3 regions of the Kribbella sp. NPDC043289 genome follow, and region 2 is predicted to be linked to each of the others. Evidence: riboswitches for the same ligand, from Rfam matches in the RefSeq annotation. Region 2 holds a riboswitch; each other region holds the start of a gene.
The links. A riboswitch is a leader RNA that binds a small molecule or an ion and turns the genes downstream of it on or off. The one in region 2 is predicted to bind glycine.

Region 1 (5,263 bases), on a different contig from region 2:
CGGACCGCCGGCAACGGCGTCGGCTACGCGTCGATCGTTGCCGCTGGCAAGCACGCGCCGGTGCTGCACTGGGTCCGCAACGACGGCGCGGTGAACGAGGGCGACGTGATCCTGCTGGACGCCGGCGTCGAGACCCGCACGCTCTACACCGCCGACGTGACCCGGACCTTCCCGGCGACCGGTGAGTACACCGCGGCGCAGCGCCAGGTGCACGACCTGGTGCACAAGGCGCAGTTGGCCTCACTCGAGGCGGTCAAGGTCGGAGCGCCGTACCGCGCCTTCCAGTACGAAGCGCTGCGGGTGCTGGCCGAAGGGCTGCGGGACTGGGGCGTGCTGGACGTCTCGATGGACGAGTTGCTCGGCCCGGACGGGCAGCAGCACCGCCGGTACATCGTCTGCGGGACCGGTCACTACATCGGCCTCGACGTCCACGACTGCGACGCGTCCCGGCCGGAGGCGTACTTCGCCGGCACCATCGAGGCCGGGATGGCTCTCGCGGTCGAGCCGGGCCTGTACTTCCACCCGAACGACGAGACCGTCCCGCCGGAGCTGCGCGGGATCGGCATCCGGATCGAGGACAACGTCGTCGTGCACTCCGACCGTCTGGAGATCCTCACCGAGGACCTGCCGATCACCACCGACGGCCTGGAGCAGTGGACCCGGACACAGCTCGGTAAGTGACCACTCAACTACCGAAAATTACTGGTCACCACCAGTAACAATCGCCGCCGCCTCGACGATGTAACAGGCGGGGGAGGGTCGCACTCGGCCCGGCGCGTGGCATGTGGGGGGCCGCGGACCACGCGCCCGGCCGAGTCGGCCCCGACTGGGGACCACGGGGTACTCAGGAACCCCGGGTACGGGGAGCAGTCAGCATGAATCTTCGAGTCCGAGTGGTGCACTGCGGAGACCGGCACTGGTACGCCGACATCGACGACGCCGACGATCCGCAACCGGACGATCCGTTCTGGTACGTCGACAACTGCCGGACCCAGGCGCAGGCGCTGGAGACTGCCTGCGCCAAGCTCCGGCTGCTCGCGGGCCGACTGGTCCGCGGCGACCACCTGGACCGCGTCCTCGACGTGATCGGCGTTCCGGTCTGACGCCGGCTCGTCACCCCGCCGGCGGTACGGCGGCACAGGTGCTGCCGCGCGTCGGTACCTCCCGGGAGATCAGGTAGTCGTCGATCGTGCCCTGCATGCACGGACTCTTCGAGTAGCTGCCGTGTCCCCAGCCCTCGTAGGTCAGCAGAACGCCGTACCGGCCGAGTTGGCGCGTGACGCTCTGGGCCCAGGGGTAGCCGGTCGCCGGGTCGTGGATCGCGTTGGCGACCAGCACCGGCGTCTTGAGGCCACGGACCTTCAGGTTGTGCTGCGGGTTGTTCGCGGGCGGTGCGCCGAGACAGATCGACACGGCCATCAGCGGACCCGGGTAGCGCATGTCCGGGTTGTTCCGCGCGACCCGCTGCAGGTGGGCGGCGTACTCGCGATAGTCGCGCACCGGCAGGTTCCAGTCCTGACAGAACACCGCCAGCGGGTACGACGTGAGCCCGGTCGCGGCGGCTGTCTTCGCGGGCGCACCGGCGGCGAGCGTGTCGGCGAGCGCGGACCACTGCGGCGCGTACAGCAACTTGAACACGGAGTAGCTGAGCTTGAACGGATCAGCCGACTTGGCGAGCAGGTCGGCCCACAGCGCGCGGACGTCGCGACCGTGCAGTGCACAGCTCGTTGTCGCGTCGCACCACTTCACGAACTCGTCGAACGAGTCCTGCGCCGCGGCGGCCTGGTCGTCGATGAATCCTCGGGTCGTGGCCGTGGCGTGGTCGATCGTGCTCTCCAGCACCATCGCGCGCACGCGGTCCGGGTACGTCTCGGCGTACTGCCCTCCGAGCAACGTGCCGTACGAGCTGCCGTGGAACGAGATCGTGGACTCGCCGAGCGCCCGGCGGACCGCGTCCACGTCGCGGACCGTCTGCCAGGTGTCCAGGTGGTCGTAGACCGGGCCGGTGTGTTCACGACAGTCCGTGGCGAGCTGGCGGTTGTACGTGAGCGTCGTACTGAACTCGGCCGCGCTCTTGATGATCGGTGAGGGTTGCTTCGCGACGAGGTCCGCCGAGCACTTCACCGGGTTGCTGCGGGCCACGCCGCGCGGGTCGAAGCTGACGATGTCGAAGCGGTCCTGCAGGTCGGTGCTGAACCGGCTGATCCCGGTCTTGATCCGGTCGACGCCGGAGTCGCCGGGACCACCCGGCCCGAACACCAGGACGCCGACGCGCTCGCCGGGCGTCTTCGCCGTACGGCGGGCGATCGCGAAGTCGAACGTCGGACCGCCGGGGTTTCGCCAGTCGACCGGCAACTGGAGCGTCGCGCACTGCGAGCCCTGCACTGCGGCGGGATCGTCCTTACCCTCGGGTTTGCAGTCGGACCACTGCACCGTGCTCGGTGGTGCGGCGGTTGCGGGCAGTGTTGTCAGTGTTGGCAGTCCGGCGGCCGCGACGCCGAAGAGTGCAGCGCCGATGACGGCGCGTTGGATGAGAACCATGCCGACGATCCTTCGGCAATCGCTTGCTTGCGGCATCGGGGAGCAGCCCCGCAGGACCCCGAACCCGGCTTGGGGGGCTTGTTAGGGTCGGGCATTGATGAGTACCAAACATGCGCAGTGGTTCCGGGTCGTGGCGATCGCCGAGGCGCTCTCGTGGACCGGACTGCTGATCGGGATGCTGTTCAAGTACGTGCTGTCCGACAACGAGATCGGGGTCAAGATCTTCGGCCCGATCCACGGCGGCATCTTCGTCGCCTACGTGATCACCGTGCTCGCGGTCCGCGGCCCATTGCGCTGGTCCTGGCCGGTCACGCTGGCCGCGCTTGCCGCCAGTGTTCCGCCGCTGTTCACCTGGTTCTTCGAACTCTGGGCAGTGCGCACGGGCCGGATTGACGCCGGGCGTGAGACCGCCGTACCGTCCACAGCGGAAGCTAACTCAACAGCCGCATGAACCCGTGCGGGAGAGACCCGGACCTGATCCGGGCGCCGTAGGAGCAACTCTCCCCAAGAATCTCTCAGGCACCTTCACCGTACGGGCGAGGCACCTCTGGAGGGCATCAGCCTGACAGAGCGGGGAGGACACCACTCGGTCAACGACGACCGGAAGGGACCTCCACACAATGGCGATCAGCGTCTTCGACCTGTTCAGTATCGGGATCGGCCCGTCGAGTTCCCACACCGTGGGACCGATGCGAGCGGCCCGCACGTTCGCGCTCGGCCTCGCCGCCGACGGTCTGCTGGCCGCGACGACGACCGTCGAGGCGCAGCTGTTCGGCTCGCTCGGCGCCACCGGGCACGGCCACGGCAGCAACAAGGCCGTCCTGCTCGGTCTCGAGGGTGCCGACCCGGAGACCGTCGTCACGCATTCGGTCGACGCCCGCGTCGAGACCATTCACGAGCGCGGCCGGATCCTGCTGGCCGGGACCCACGAGATCGCGTTCGACGAGAACACCGACCTGGTGATGCACCGCCGCAAGGCCCTGCCGTACCACCCGAACGGGATGATGTTCGTCGCCCGGGACACCACCGGCGCCGTACTGCGGGAGCGCACCTACTACTCGGTCGGTGGTGGCTTCGTGGTCGACGAGACCGCCGCGGCCGGGGACCGGATCGTCCCGGACACCACCCCGCTGAAGTACCCGTTCACCACCGGCGCGGAGTTGCTCGACCGGTGCCGGGAGTCGCAGCTGACGATCAGCGAGGTGATGCTCGCGAACGAGCTCGCCTGGCGCACCGAGGACGAGATCCGCGACGGCCTGCTGCACATCTGGCAGGTCATGCAGGACTGTGTCCGTGAGGGCTGCGAGACCGAGGGCATCCTGCCCGGCGGGCTGAAGGTGCCGCGCCGCGCACACTCCCTGCACCGCCGGCTGAATGCCGACCCCTGGTCCGTCGATCCGTTGAAGGTGATGGACTGGGTGAACCTGTTCGCGCTGGCGGTCAACGAGCAGAACGCGTCCGGCGGCCGCATCGTCACCGCCCCGACGAACGGTGCCGCCGGCATCATTCCCGCCGTCCTGCACTATTACCGGCGGTTCGTGCCGGGGTCGACCGACGACGGAGCGGTCCGGTTCCTGCTGGCCGCCGGCGCGATCGGCGTGCTGTACAAGGAGAACGCGTCGATCTCCGGCGCCGAGGTCGGCTGTCAGGGCGAGGTCGGCTCGGCCTGCTCGATGGCGGCGGCCGGCCTCTGCGAGGTGCTCGGTGGGACGCCGCAGCAGGTCGAGAACGCCGCCGAGATCGCGATGGAGCACAACCTCGGCCTGACCTGCGACCCGGTCGGCGGCCTGGTCCAGATCCCGTGCATCGAGCGGAACGCGATGGCGTCGGTGAAGGCGATCAACGCGGCCCGGATGGCGATGCACGGCGATGGCGTCCATGTGGTCACCCTGGACAAGGTGATCAAGACGATGCGCGAGACCGGCGCCGACATGAAGATCAAGTACAAGGAGACCTCGCGCGGCGGCCTCGCCGTCAACGTCATCGAGTGTTGATCACCACGGAACGGTGCCGTGGATGCTCAGGTACTCCGCGGTCGGGCCGTCCTGGTCGATCGTCGCCAGCCGCACGATGATCTCGGCGCCTTCCTCGACGGTCTGGTAACCGCTGCGTCCGTTGAAGTCGGTCGCGGTGTACCCGGGGTCGACGGTGTTGATCCGCAGGTTCGGCAGCTGCTTCGCGTACTGGACCGTCAGCATGTTCAGCGCCGCCTTCGACGCGCCGTACGCCGGAGCCGGGACCCACACCGGTACGGCGCCGGTGTGCGCCGCCGGGTCCACCGCCGTGGCGATCGAACCCAGCCCGCTCGACACGTTGACGACCACCGGGTTGGCGCTGCGCTCGAGCAACGGCAGGAACCGGCGGAGCATCCGAACCGGTCCGTACACGTTCAGGTCGAACACCTGGTGGAGGTCCGCGGCGGTCAGGTCGCGCGCCTCCTTGCGCGGCCCCGGAATGCCGGCGTTGTTGATCAGTACGTCGAGCGCGTCGAGCTGTTCCGCGGCCGCGTCGACCGATTCGTCGCTGGTGACGTCGAGCGGCAGGTAGTGCGCGCCCAGATCGCTCGCCGCCTGCTTGCCGCGCTGCGGGTCCCGGGCGCCGATGTACACGGTGTGTCCGGCCTCGACCAACTGGCGGGCCGTTTCGTAGCCGAGGCCTCGGTTGGCCCCGGTGATGAGTGTCGTGGTCATGGGTTCACCCTCTCGCCGCGGTGGTCGACCAG
Region 2 (5,263 bases):
GCCCGGCCGTCGCCGCCGTTGTTCCGCACCCAGGTCGCCGGGTTCGAGTTCGGGTCGACGTAAAAGCCGCTCGTCAGCTGCACCGGGTTGCCGGCCGTCGCGGTGGCTGCGCCGGCTGGGGTTGTGCCGGCCGGGGTCGAGGCGTCGGCGGTGCGGATCACGGGTGCCACCACGGCACCGATCAGCCCGGCGGCCAGCAGGCCGCGCACGATCCATCTCATCTCTGCAGCTCCTGTCTCGAGCAAACGGGGCGGACGCTCCGGGAGCGCTCTCAGAAATCACTCACCGTATCGACAACATGCCCGATAGTGTCCGATCCAGGCGTTGCCGTCAACCGCTTGCAGAGAAAGCAAAATCGAGCATTTCTCGCTTTGCCGGATATGACCGGGAGCGCTTCCAGTCAGCTCCCGGCGTACAGCGGGAACTTCGAGGCCAGCACCGCGACGCGATCCCGCAGTACGGCGCGACTCTCGGTGTCCCGCGGGCGCAGCAGGGCGGTCGCGATGATGTCTGCGACCTCGCGGAACTCCGGGTCCCCGAAGCCTCGCGCCGCCAGCGCCGGCGTACCGATGCGCAGGCCCGACGACACCATGGGCGGCCGCGGATCGAACGGTACGGCGTTCCGGTTCACCGTGACGCCGATGGAGTGCAGGAGATCCTCGGCCTGCTGTCCGTCGAGCTCGGACCGCCGCAGGTCGACCAGGACCAGGTGCACCTGCGTGCCACCGGTCAGGACCGAGATCCCGGCTGCCTGGACGTCGTCCGCGAGCAGCCGTCCGGCGATCGCCCGCGCGCCGTCGAGCGTTCGGCGCTGCCGCTCGGCGAACTCGTCCGTCGCGGCCAGTTTGAAGGCGACCGCCTTCGCCGCGACAACGTGTTCCAGTGGACCGCCCTGCTGGCCCGGAAAGACCGCGGAATTGAGTTTCTTGGCGAGGTCCGCGCGGTTCGTGAGGATCACTCCGCCGCGCGGACCACCCAGGGTCTTGTGCGTAGTCGTGGTGACGACATCCGCATGCGGTACCGGGCTCGGGTGCAGCCCGGCCGCGACCAGGCCGGCGAAGTGGGCCATGTCCACCATCAGGTACGCGCCCACCAGGTCGGCGATCCGCCGGAAACCGGCGAAATCCAGGTGCAACGGGTACGCCGACCAGCCGGCCACGATCAGCTTCGGCCGGTGCTCGACGGCGAGCCGTTCGACCTCGTCCATGTCGACCCGGAAATCGGTGTCGCGGACGTGGTAGGAAACGACGTCGTACAGCTTTCCGCTGAAGTTCAGCCGCATTCCGTGCGTGAGGTGGCCGCCGTGGGCGAGGTCGAGGCCGAGGATGGTGTCCCCGGGCTCGAGCAGCGCGGCCATGGCCGCGGCGTTCGCCTGGGCGCCCGAGTGCGGCTGGACGTTGGCGAAACCGGCGCCGAACAGACCCTTCACGCGATCGATCGCGAGCTGCTCGATGACGTCGACGTGCTCGCAACCGCCGTAGTACCGGCGGCCGGGGTAGCCCTCGGCGTACTTGTTGGTGAGGACCGACCCCTGCGCCTGCATCACGGCGATCGGCGCGAAGTTCTCGCTGGCGATGAGTTCGAGGGTGTCGCGCTGGCGGCCGAGCTCGGCCTGGATCGCGGCGTGTACCTCGGGATCGGCGTCCGCGAGGTGCTGGTCCAGCAGGCTCATGTCAGGCACCGCCCGTCAGCGCTTCGTAGGCGGTCGCGTCGAGGAGGTCCGGCGTCCCCGAGACCTTCAGGCGGAAGAGCCAGCCGGCCTGGAACGGGTCGGTGTTCAGGACGGACGGGTCGGCGATCACCTCGTGGTTGATCTCGACGACCTCGCCGTCGGCCGGGGCGTTCAGATCGCTCACCGACTTCGTGGACTCGATCTCGCCGCAGGGCGCGCCGGCCCGGACAGTGGCGCCGACGATCGGCAGGTCGACGTACACGACGTCGCCGAGCGCGTCGGCGGCGAACGCGGTGATGCCGACGGTCGCGGTGTCGCCGTCGAGCGTCAGCCATTCGTGGTCGGCGGTGTACTTCAGGTCGGTCGGGACAGGCATGGTGGCTCCTGGGGTCAGCGGCGGTAGAACGGCAGGGTGACGACCTCGACCGGCTCGTGCCGGCCGCGGATGTCGACGAGCAACGGGGTTCCGGGCTGCTCCAGACCGGGGCGGACGTAGGCCATCGCGATCGGGCGGCGCAGGGTCGGCGACGGCGCGCCGCTGGTGATCGTGCCGACGGGTTCACCGCTTGGATCGAGTACGGCGTACCCGGCTCGTGGTGAGCGGCGCGAGTCGGACACCAGGCCGACCAGGATCTGCGTGGAGCCGTCGTCGCGGCGCTGGGCGAGTGCGTCCCGGCCGACGAAACCGTTTTCTTTGCCGAAGGCGACGATCCGGCCGAGTCCGGCCTCGAACGGCGTGGTCGCGGTGCTCAGCTCCTGGCCGTACAGCGGCATCCCCGCTTCGAGCCGGAGCGTGTCCCGGCACGCGAGTCCGGCCGGTCGCGGCCCGCTGGGTACGGCGCTGATCGTGGTCCAGACCCGCTGCGCGTCCGTCGGGCGGCAGTAGATCTCGAAGCCGTCCTCGCCGGTGTACCCGGTGCGGGCGAGCAACACGTTGCGCCCGGCAACGGTGCCGGCGGTGATGGCGTAGTACTTCAGTTGCTGGACCGGGAGTTCCGTGAGCGTTCCGACAACGTTTTCCGAATCCGGACCCTGGACCGCGAGCAGCGCCCAGTCGTCGGACGTGTTCCGTAACTGGCAGTCGTACGACTTGGTGCGTTCCTGGAGCGCCGCGTGGACAGCCGGGACGTTGCCGGCGTTCGCGACGACCAGGAAGTGTTCGTCGGCGAGGCGGTAGACGACGAGGTCGTCGACGATGCCGCCGGACTCGGTGCAGAGCATCGAGTAGCGGGCGCGGCCGACGGCGATCTTCGAAGGGTGCCCGACGAGCGCGTAGTCGAGCGCATGGCCGGCCTGTGGACCGGTCAGTTCGAGCTCGCCCATGTGGCTGAGGTCGAACAAGCCGGACGTGGTGCGGACGGCGTGGTGCTCGGCGACGTCGGAGGTGTAGCGGACCGGCATGGACCAGCCCGCGAAGTCGGTGAAACTCGCGCCGAGCTCTTGGTGCACGGCGTACAGCGGCGTGTGTCGGGACACGATGAGGAGGCTCCCTGGCTTCCGGCGCCACGCAGTGGCACCACCGGTTGGGTGACCTCCCCGCTCTGTCATCGGTACCTGAGAGCTTCACCGCAGAGTGTGCGGCTTGCACCGTGGGTGCAGGACACGACGGTCCTGACTTTCCAGAGGTTGCCTCATCCGGAGCGGTGACTGGGCCTGAGAGTTTCTGGGGAGAGTTGCTCCTCCGGCGCCCCTGCCTTGGTCGGGCAGGGAACTCTTCCGCCCCGGTTCGAACGGCACGATGTGCAATTGTGCGACCGACCGTATGCCGGACCGCCACCCGAGGTCAAACGATCGCGAAACCCGTTCCGGAACGCGCCGGAAACGCTCGAGGAGGGTGTTTCCTGCGCGACACGCGTGGCGTTGACCCGGTGTTCTGAAACGTGTCAATCTTGGGTTCCGAAGCAGCGCCGTTGATGTCGCCACCACAGCGGTATCACGCATTGAAACGTGAGGATCGTCGGATGACGCGGATCGCTTTCCTGCACACCGGGGCCGTGGTGATCCCGACGTTCGCGACGCTGGCCGCGGAGCACCTGCCGGGCGTCGAGGTGCAGAACCTGCTCGACGACAAGATCGTCGCCGACCTCGGACGCGGTGCCGCGGCGGAGCAGGTCGCCCAGCGGCTGGCCGACCTCGGTGACGCGGCCGTCGCGGCCGGCGCGGAGGCCGTGCTCTTCACCTGCTCGTCGATCTCGCAGTACGCCGCTCCGCTCGCCGACCGCATCGGCGTACCGGTGTACCGCGTCGACGAGGCGATGGCGGACGAGGCGGTGCGTGCCGGAAAGCGTGTGACGGTGATCGCGACGCTGCCGACCACCGTCCAGCCGACGGCCGCGCTGCTGCGTGAGCGTGCGCAGCTCCTGGATCAGGACGTCGAGATCACTGAAGTTGTTGTGCCCGGCGCGTTCGAGGCTGCCGTTGCTGGAGATCGTGCCCGTCACGATGCGCTGGTTGCTGCTGCCATCCAGGCGGCCGATGGCGACGTGGTGGTGCTGGCGCAGGCATCCATGGCATCGGCGGCCGAAGGGCTGGACCTCTCCGTCCCGGTCCTCACCAGCCCCGACCGAGGGGTACGCCGGCTCGCGGAAACACTTGCGCACTGACCGGAAACGGTCCCGCGCTAGGAGAACGACGCTGTTAGCGGCGGCGGCTGACGAGGCGTTCGAGGGCTCCGTAGGCGCCTAGGCCGAGGAGGCCGACGGCCAGCAGGAAGAGCACCACCGCGACGGTGATGTTCGTCGGGCGCACCAGAAGGCCGGCGACGAACAGGATCAGCCCGGTGACGGCGAAGGACACGGCCAGGCGGCGGCTCATCGGCTCGAACATCACGAGGGCGATGGTAGCGGGCCGCCCGGTCACCTCTTGACGACCACGCGGACCCTGCGGCATGGTTTACAGCGCTGTATTACAGCGCTGTAAAACCCGAGCAGAGAGTAGGTCGATGCGTCCCGACATCGTCATCGTGATGACCGATCAGCAGCGCGTGGGGCTGACCCGGCGGAGTGGGTATCCGGTGGACACCATGCCCTTCGTCGACGGGCTGGCGGACCGCGGAACGGATTTCCGGAACGCGTACACGGCCGCCCCGGCGTGCGTTCCGGCGCGGACGAGTCTGCTCACCGGACGGTTTCCGAGCGCCCACCAGGTCCGCCAGAACAGCAACGCGCAGTACGCCGCCTTCCAGCAGGACCTGCTCGACGTACTGCGGGGCGCGGACTACCAGCTGCACTTCGCCGGAAAGCCGCACATGCACCGCGGTGACGGGGACTTCGACACCTACGCCGGCCCCTATTTCCACACCCAGGGCCCCGAGCGCAGCGCGGACGAGAAAGCGTTCGACGAGTGGCTCGCGCAGCTCGATCACGGTGTTTCCGACGAGCCGACGCCGTACGACGTGACCTGCCAGCTCCCGTACCGGATCACGTCCGACGCGCTGAAGGCGATCGACGACGCCGACCCGGATCAGCCCGGTCTGTTCTGGGTCTCGTATCCCGAGCCGCACAACCCGTACCAGGTCCCGCAGCCGTACTTCGACCTCGTCGCACCGGAAGACGTTCCGCAACGATCGACCGGTCCCGAAGCGGCCGAGCA
Region 3 (5,263 bases), on a different contig from region 2:
GCTCACCGTCCGTCTCCATACGGCGCTGGTCCGCTCCCGCCTGCCGCGCTGATCCACCCCGGGACCCTGACCGTGACGCCGACCGTGGCGCACCCCGTGGGACTGCTGGTGCATTGACTGCGGAGTAGGCTGAAGGTGTGCGCGAAGTCGACGTGGTCGGAGTCCGGGTGGAGATGCCCTCGAGTCAGCCGATCGTGCTGTTGCGAGAGGTCGGAGGTGAGCGGTACCTGCCGATCTGGATCGGTGCCGCCGAGGCGAGCGCGATCGCGTTCGCGCAGCAGGGCATGGAGCCGCCACGGCCGCTGACCCACGACCTGTTCGCCGAGACCATCCGGGTGCTCGGCCACACCCTCAGCCAGGTCCGGATCGTGAACCTGACCGACGGCGTGTTCGAGGCGATCCTGGTCTTCGACGACAAGACCGAGATCTCCGCGCGGCCGTCGGACTCGATCGCGCTGGCGCTGCGGACCGGGACACCGGTGTTCTGCACCGAGGAGATCCTCGCCGAGGCCGGTATTCCGGTGCCGGAGAGCGAGACGTCCGGTACCGACGAGGTGGAGGAGGAAGAGGAGGTCGAGCGGTTCCGGGAGTTCCTGGACCAGGTGACCCCGGAGGACTTCGACAAGAGTTGATCCGGGTCCGGAGTCAACTGCGACCCGCCGATGTGCTCGTTCTGATACAAGAGCGACTAGGTAACGATTCGTGCTGCAGTCGCGACACGCTCCCGGCTCGACGCGGTTGTCGTTGACCCGGTTCAGGCCGCGGCTTACCGTGAAGGAGTCGTGGAGTGTTGTCACTCCACGCAGATGGCTCGTTCTAATCGGTATCAGGGAGGCTCAGGCGTGACACGCACCGGCGACACAGATCTGACGGCGCAGTCGGCGTCCGACGCGCACGCCGAGGCCGTGGCGGAGGCCACTGCCACTGCCGGCGTTCAGGGTCTGCTGTTCGACGACGACCTGCGGCCGATGCCGGAGGACGTCGGGTTCCGGGGGCCGACGGCCTGCGCTGCGGCCGGGATCACGTACCGGCAGCTCGACTACTGGGCCCGCACCGGCCTGGTGTCCCCGTCCGTGCGCCCCGCGACCGGCTCCGGTACGCAACGGCTGTACGGGTTCCGGGACGTGCTGTTGCTGAAGGTGATCAAGCGGCTGCTGGACGCCGGGATCTCGCTGCAGCAGATCCGGACCGCGATCGCCCACCTGAGCAAGCGCGGCTTCGACGACCTGACCCAGATCACGCTGATGAGCGACGGCGCGTCGGTGTACATGTGTACCTCGCCCGACGAGGTGATCGATCTGCTGGCCGGCGGCCAGGGCGTGTTCGGTATCGCCCTCGGTGGCGTCTGGCGTGAGGTCGAGGGTTCGCTGTCCGAGCTGCCCACCGAGCGTGCCGACGGTCACGACGAGTCGGACGAGGACGGCCACGCGGGCGATGAGCTCGCCGCCCGCCGCCGCGCCCGCATGACCGGCTGACCCGGCCCTTTTCCGCCCTTCCTGTGCGCCCACTCACCGCCAACTCGCTGCGCGGTGTGTGGGCGACCTTGTTGTTACCGCTGACCGCGGACGACTCGATCGACTTCGCCCGCCTGGAGTCGCAAGCTCGGACTCTGGGCGCGACTGCTGTCGACGGGCTCTACGCGCACGGGACGGCGGGGGAGTTCCAGACCCTCACCGAGGACGAGTTCGACCAGGTCAGCACGATCCTGGCCGCGGCCGGCAAGCCGTTCCAGATCGGCGCCAGTCACCCGTCGGCGCAGCTCCAGCTTGCGCGCGTCCGGCGGGCGGCGACGCTGGAGCCGGGCGCGATCCAGATCATCGTCCCGGACTGGCTCCCGCTGAACCCGCGCGAGGTCCTCGACTTCCTGCACCGGACCGCTGACGCTGCCGCCGGTGTCCCGCTCGTGCTCTACAACCCGCCGCACGCGAAGACGCAGGTCGGTCCACGCCAGCTCGCCGACCTGGCCGCGGCGGTGCCGAGTCTCATCGGCCTGAAGACCGCCGGCGGTGACAAGGCGTGGTTCGACGAGGCAACGAAGTCCGGTCTGGCGATCTTCGTGCCCGGGCACTTCCTCGCGAGTATGTCGTCACTCGGTGCGCACGGTAGCTACTCCAACGTCGCGGCCCTCTCACCGAACGGTGCCGTGAAGTACGCGACAGACCTGGACGTCGAGCGTCGGATCGGCGAGTTCTTCGCGAAGCACGTCGTACCGCTGCAGAAGGCGGGGCTGGCCAACCCGGCGCTGGACAAGTTCCTGGCCGCGGTGGGGGACTGGGCCGACGTCGGTACCCGGGTGCGGTGGCCGATGGAATCGGCGACACCGGAGCAGGTCGCGGCCGCGCGGCCGGACGCCCGTCGACTGCTGCCCGAACTGTTCGACAATTCCTGGTAGCCTCGGGACAGCCGTACACAACACTCGGGAGAGACCCGTGTTCGGGCGCCGAAGGGGCAATTCCTCCCCGGAACCTCTCAGGCCCATGGACCGAGTGTCACAGGCGACTCTGAAGCGTACTGCCTGCACAGCAGGGTGTGACAGAGGGGGAGGCGACCGGAAGCACTGTCAGCAACGGAGCCTCTAGATGAACAACTCACCCCACCTCTCGGCGACTTTCGCCGACCGTCACATCGGTCCGCGCCCGGACGAGATCACGCGGATGGTCCAGCTTCTCGGGTACGACGACGTGGACGCGCTCGTCGACGCCGCGGTCCCCGCCTCGATCCGATCCGCCGAAGCGCTGCGACTGCCCGAACCGGCCTCCGAGGTCGACGCGCTCACCGAACTCCGCCAGCTCGCGGCCCGCAACAACGTCGCCACCTCGATGATCGGCCAGGGGTACTACGGCACCTTCACGCCGTCGGTGATCGTCCGCCGCCTGGTCGAGAACCCGGCCTGGTACACCGCGTACACGCCGTACCAGCCGGAGATCTCCCAGGGCCGGCTCGAGGCGCTGCTGAACTTCCAGACCGTGGTCTCCGACCTGACCGGTCTGCCGACCGCGAACGCGTCGCTGCTCGACGAGGGCACCGCCGCCGCCGAGGCGATGACGCTGGCGCACCGGTCGAACAAGAAGAGCAAGTCCGACCGTTTCCTGGTCGACGCGGACTGCTTCGCGCAGACCATCGCCGTCGTCCAGACCCGGGCCGAGGCGCTCGGCATCGAGGTCGTCGTCGCCGACACCACCGACGGTCTGCCCGAGGGTGACTTCTTCGGTCTCCTCGTGCAGTACCCGGGGTCCGACGGCGCGGTCCGCGACCTGAAGCCGCTGATCGAGGCGGCGCACGGGCGCGACACGTTGGTGGCCGTGGCCTCCGACCTGCTCGCGCTGACGTTGCTCGAGGCACCGGGTGAGGCCGGCGCCGACATCGTCATCGGTTCCTCCCAGCGCTTCGGCGTACCGCTGTTCTACGGTGGTCCGCACGCCGGCTTCATGTCGGTGCGGTCCGGTCTCGAGCGGTCGTTGCCCGGTCGCCTGGTCGGCGTCTCGGTCGACTCCGACGGCGCCCCGGCGTACCGGCTGGCGCTGCAGACCCGCGAGCAGCACATCCGCCGCGAGAAGGCGACGTCCAACATCTGTACGGCGCAGGTCCTGCTCGCCGTGGTCGCGTCGATGTACGCCGTCTACCACGGTCCGGAAGGTCTGCGCGCGATCGCCGAGCGCGTGCACTCGTACGCCGGCAAGCTCGCCGCCTCGCTGCGCGCGAGCGGTATCGAGGTCGTTCACGACGACTTCTTCGACACCGTGCTCGCCCGGGTCCCGGGGCAGGCCGCCGACGTCGTCGACGCCGCCCGCCAGAACGGGATCTGGCTGCGACTCGTGGACGCGGACCACGTCGGCATCTCCTGCGACGAGAAGACCGACGTCGCCACGCTGACCCGGGTCTGCCAGTCCTTCGGCGGCCAGTACGACGACACGCTCGGCGCCCCCGCGATCGCGGTCGCGCGGACGTCGGAGTACCTGACGCACCCGGTGTTCAACACGCACCAGTCCGAGACCTCGATGCTGCGGTACCTGCGCAAGCTGTCCGACATGGACTACGCGCTCGACCGCGGCATGATCCCGCTCGGGTCCTGCACGATGAAGCTCAACGCGACCACCGAGATGGAGCCGGTCACCTGGCCGGAGTTCGCGGACCTGCACCCGTTCGCGCCGGTCGAGGACGCGGCCGGGTACGTCAAGCTGATCAACCAGCTGGAGCGCTGGCTGGCCGAGGTGACCGGCTACGCGAAGGTCTCGATCCAGCCGAACGCCGGCTCCCAGGGTGAGCTCGCCGGGCTGCTCGCGATCCGCGGCTACCACCACGCGCAGGGCTCGGCGGACCGCAACGTCTGCCTGATCCCGGCGTCGGCGCACGGCACCAACGCGGCGTCCGCGGTGATGGCCGGCATGAAGGTGGTCGTTGTCAAGGGCAACGACGACGGCACGATCGACCTGGACGACCTGCGCGCGAAGGCGTCCGAGCACGCCGCCAAGCTCGCGGCGATCATGATCACCTACCCGTCCACGCACGGTGTGTACGAGGAGAGCGTCCGCGAGGTCTGCCGGATCGTCCACGACAACGGCGGCCAGGTGTACGTCGACGGCGCGAACCTGAACGCCCTGCTCGGGCTCGCGAAGCCGGGTGAGTTCGGCGGCGACGTCAGCCACCTGAACCTGCACAAGACGTTCTGCATCCCGCACGGCGGTGGCGGTCCGGGTGTCGGTCCCGTCGCGGTCGCGGCGCACCTGGCGCCGTACCTGCCGAACCACCCGCTGCTCGACCAGGCCGGTCCGGAGTCCGGTGTCGGTCCGATCAGCGCGGCGCCGTTCGGGTCGGCCGGTGTGCTGGCGATCTCCTGGGCGTACATCCGGATGATGGGTGCCGAGGGGCTGACCGCCGCGACGAAGGCCGCCGTCCTGACGGCGAACTACGTGGCGAAGCGGCTCGAGGGCGCGTTCCCGGTGCTGTACACGGGCGAGAACGGGCTGGTCGCGCACGAGTGCATCCTCGATCTGCGGCCGATGACGAAGGAGACCGGGATCTCGGTCGACGACGTCGCCAAGCGGCTGGTCGACTACGGCTTCCACGCGCCGACGATGTCGTTCCCGGTCGCGGGCACGCTGATGGTCGAGCCGACCGAGTCCGAGGACCTCGGCGAACTCGACCGCTTCTGCGACGCGATGATCGCGATCCGGCACGAGATCGACCGGGTCGCCGCAGGCGAGTGGCCGGCCGCCGACAACCCGCTGGTGAACGCGCCGCACACCGCCGAGTCGGTCATCAA

Region 1: it holds a riboswitch for glycine, as region 2 does, so the genes downstream of both, AC0662_RS32745 (L-serine ammonia-lyase) here and gcvT (glycine cleavage system aminomethyltransferase GcvT) in region 2, are expected to answer to the same signal.
Region 3: it holds a riboswitch for glycine, as region 2 does, so the genes downstream of both, gcvP (aminomethyl-transferring glycine dehydrogenase) here and gcvT (glycine cleavage system aminomethyltransferase GcvT) in region 2, are expected to answer to the same signal.

The regions. Positions count from the first base shown of each region.
Region 1 is NZ_JBWKCB010000006.1:421,578-426,840, reverse strand. Features, by position in the region: gene AC0662_RS32765 (aminopeptidase P family protein) at 1-681, shown strand, start outside; gene AC0662_RS32760 (hypothetical protein) at 876-1,103, shown strand; gene AC0662_RS32755 (alpha/beta fold hydrolase) at 1,114-2,541, opposite strand; gene AC0662_RS32750 (DUF3817 domain-containing protein) at 2,639-2,992, shown strand; glycine riboswitch at 2,990-3,082, shown strand; gene AC0662_RS32745 (L-serine ammonia-lyase) at 3,162-4,535, shown strand; gene AC0662_RS32740 (SDR family NAD(P)-dependent oxidoreductase) at 4,536-5,231, opposite strand.
Region 2 is NZ_JBWKCB010000002.1:352,937-358,199, forward strand. Features, by position in the region: partial or broken gene AC0662_RS13525 (hypothetical protein) at 1-221, opposite strand, end outside; gene glyA (serine hydroxymethyltransferase) at 401-1,672, opposite strand; gene gcvH (glycine cleavage system protein GcvH) at 1,674-2,048, opposite strand; gene gcvT (glycine cleavage system aminomethyltransferase GcvT) at 2,063-3,151, opposite strand; glycine riboswitch at 3,204-3,303, opposite strand; glycine riboswitch at 3,304-3,401, opposite strand; gene AC0662_RS13545 (aspartate/glutamate racemase family protein) at 3,634-4,275, shown strand; gene AC0662_RS13550 (hypothetical protein) at 4,310-4,501, opposite strand; gene AC0662_RS13555 (sulfatase-like hydrolase/transferase) at 4,614-5,263, shown strand, end outside.
Region 3 is NZ_JBWKCB010000001.1:2,216,609-2,221,871, reverse strand. Features, by position in the region: gene ftsR (transcriptional regulator FtsR) at 1-52, shown strand, start outside; gene AC0662_RS10535 (bifunctional nuclease family protein) at 138-632, shown strand; gene AC0662_RS10530 (MerR family transcriptional regulator) at 807-1,475, shown strand; gene AC0662_RS10525 (dihydrodipicolinate synthase family protein) at 1,499-2,392, shown strand; glycine riboswitch at 2,408-2,495, shown strand; gene gcvP (aminomethyl-transferring glycine dehydrogenase) at 2,580-5,263, shown strand, end outside.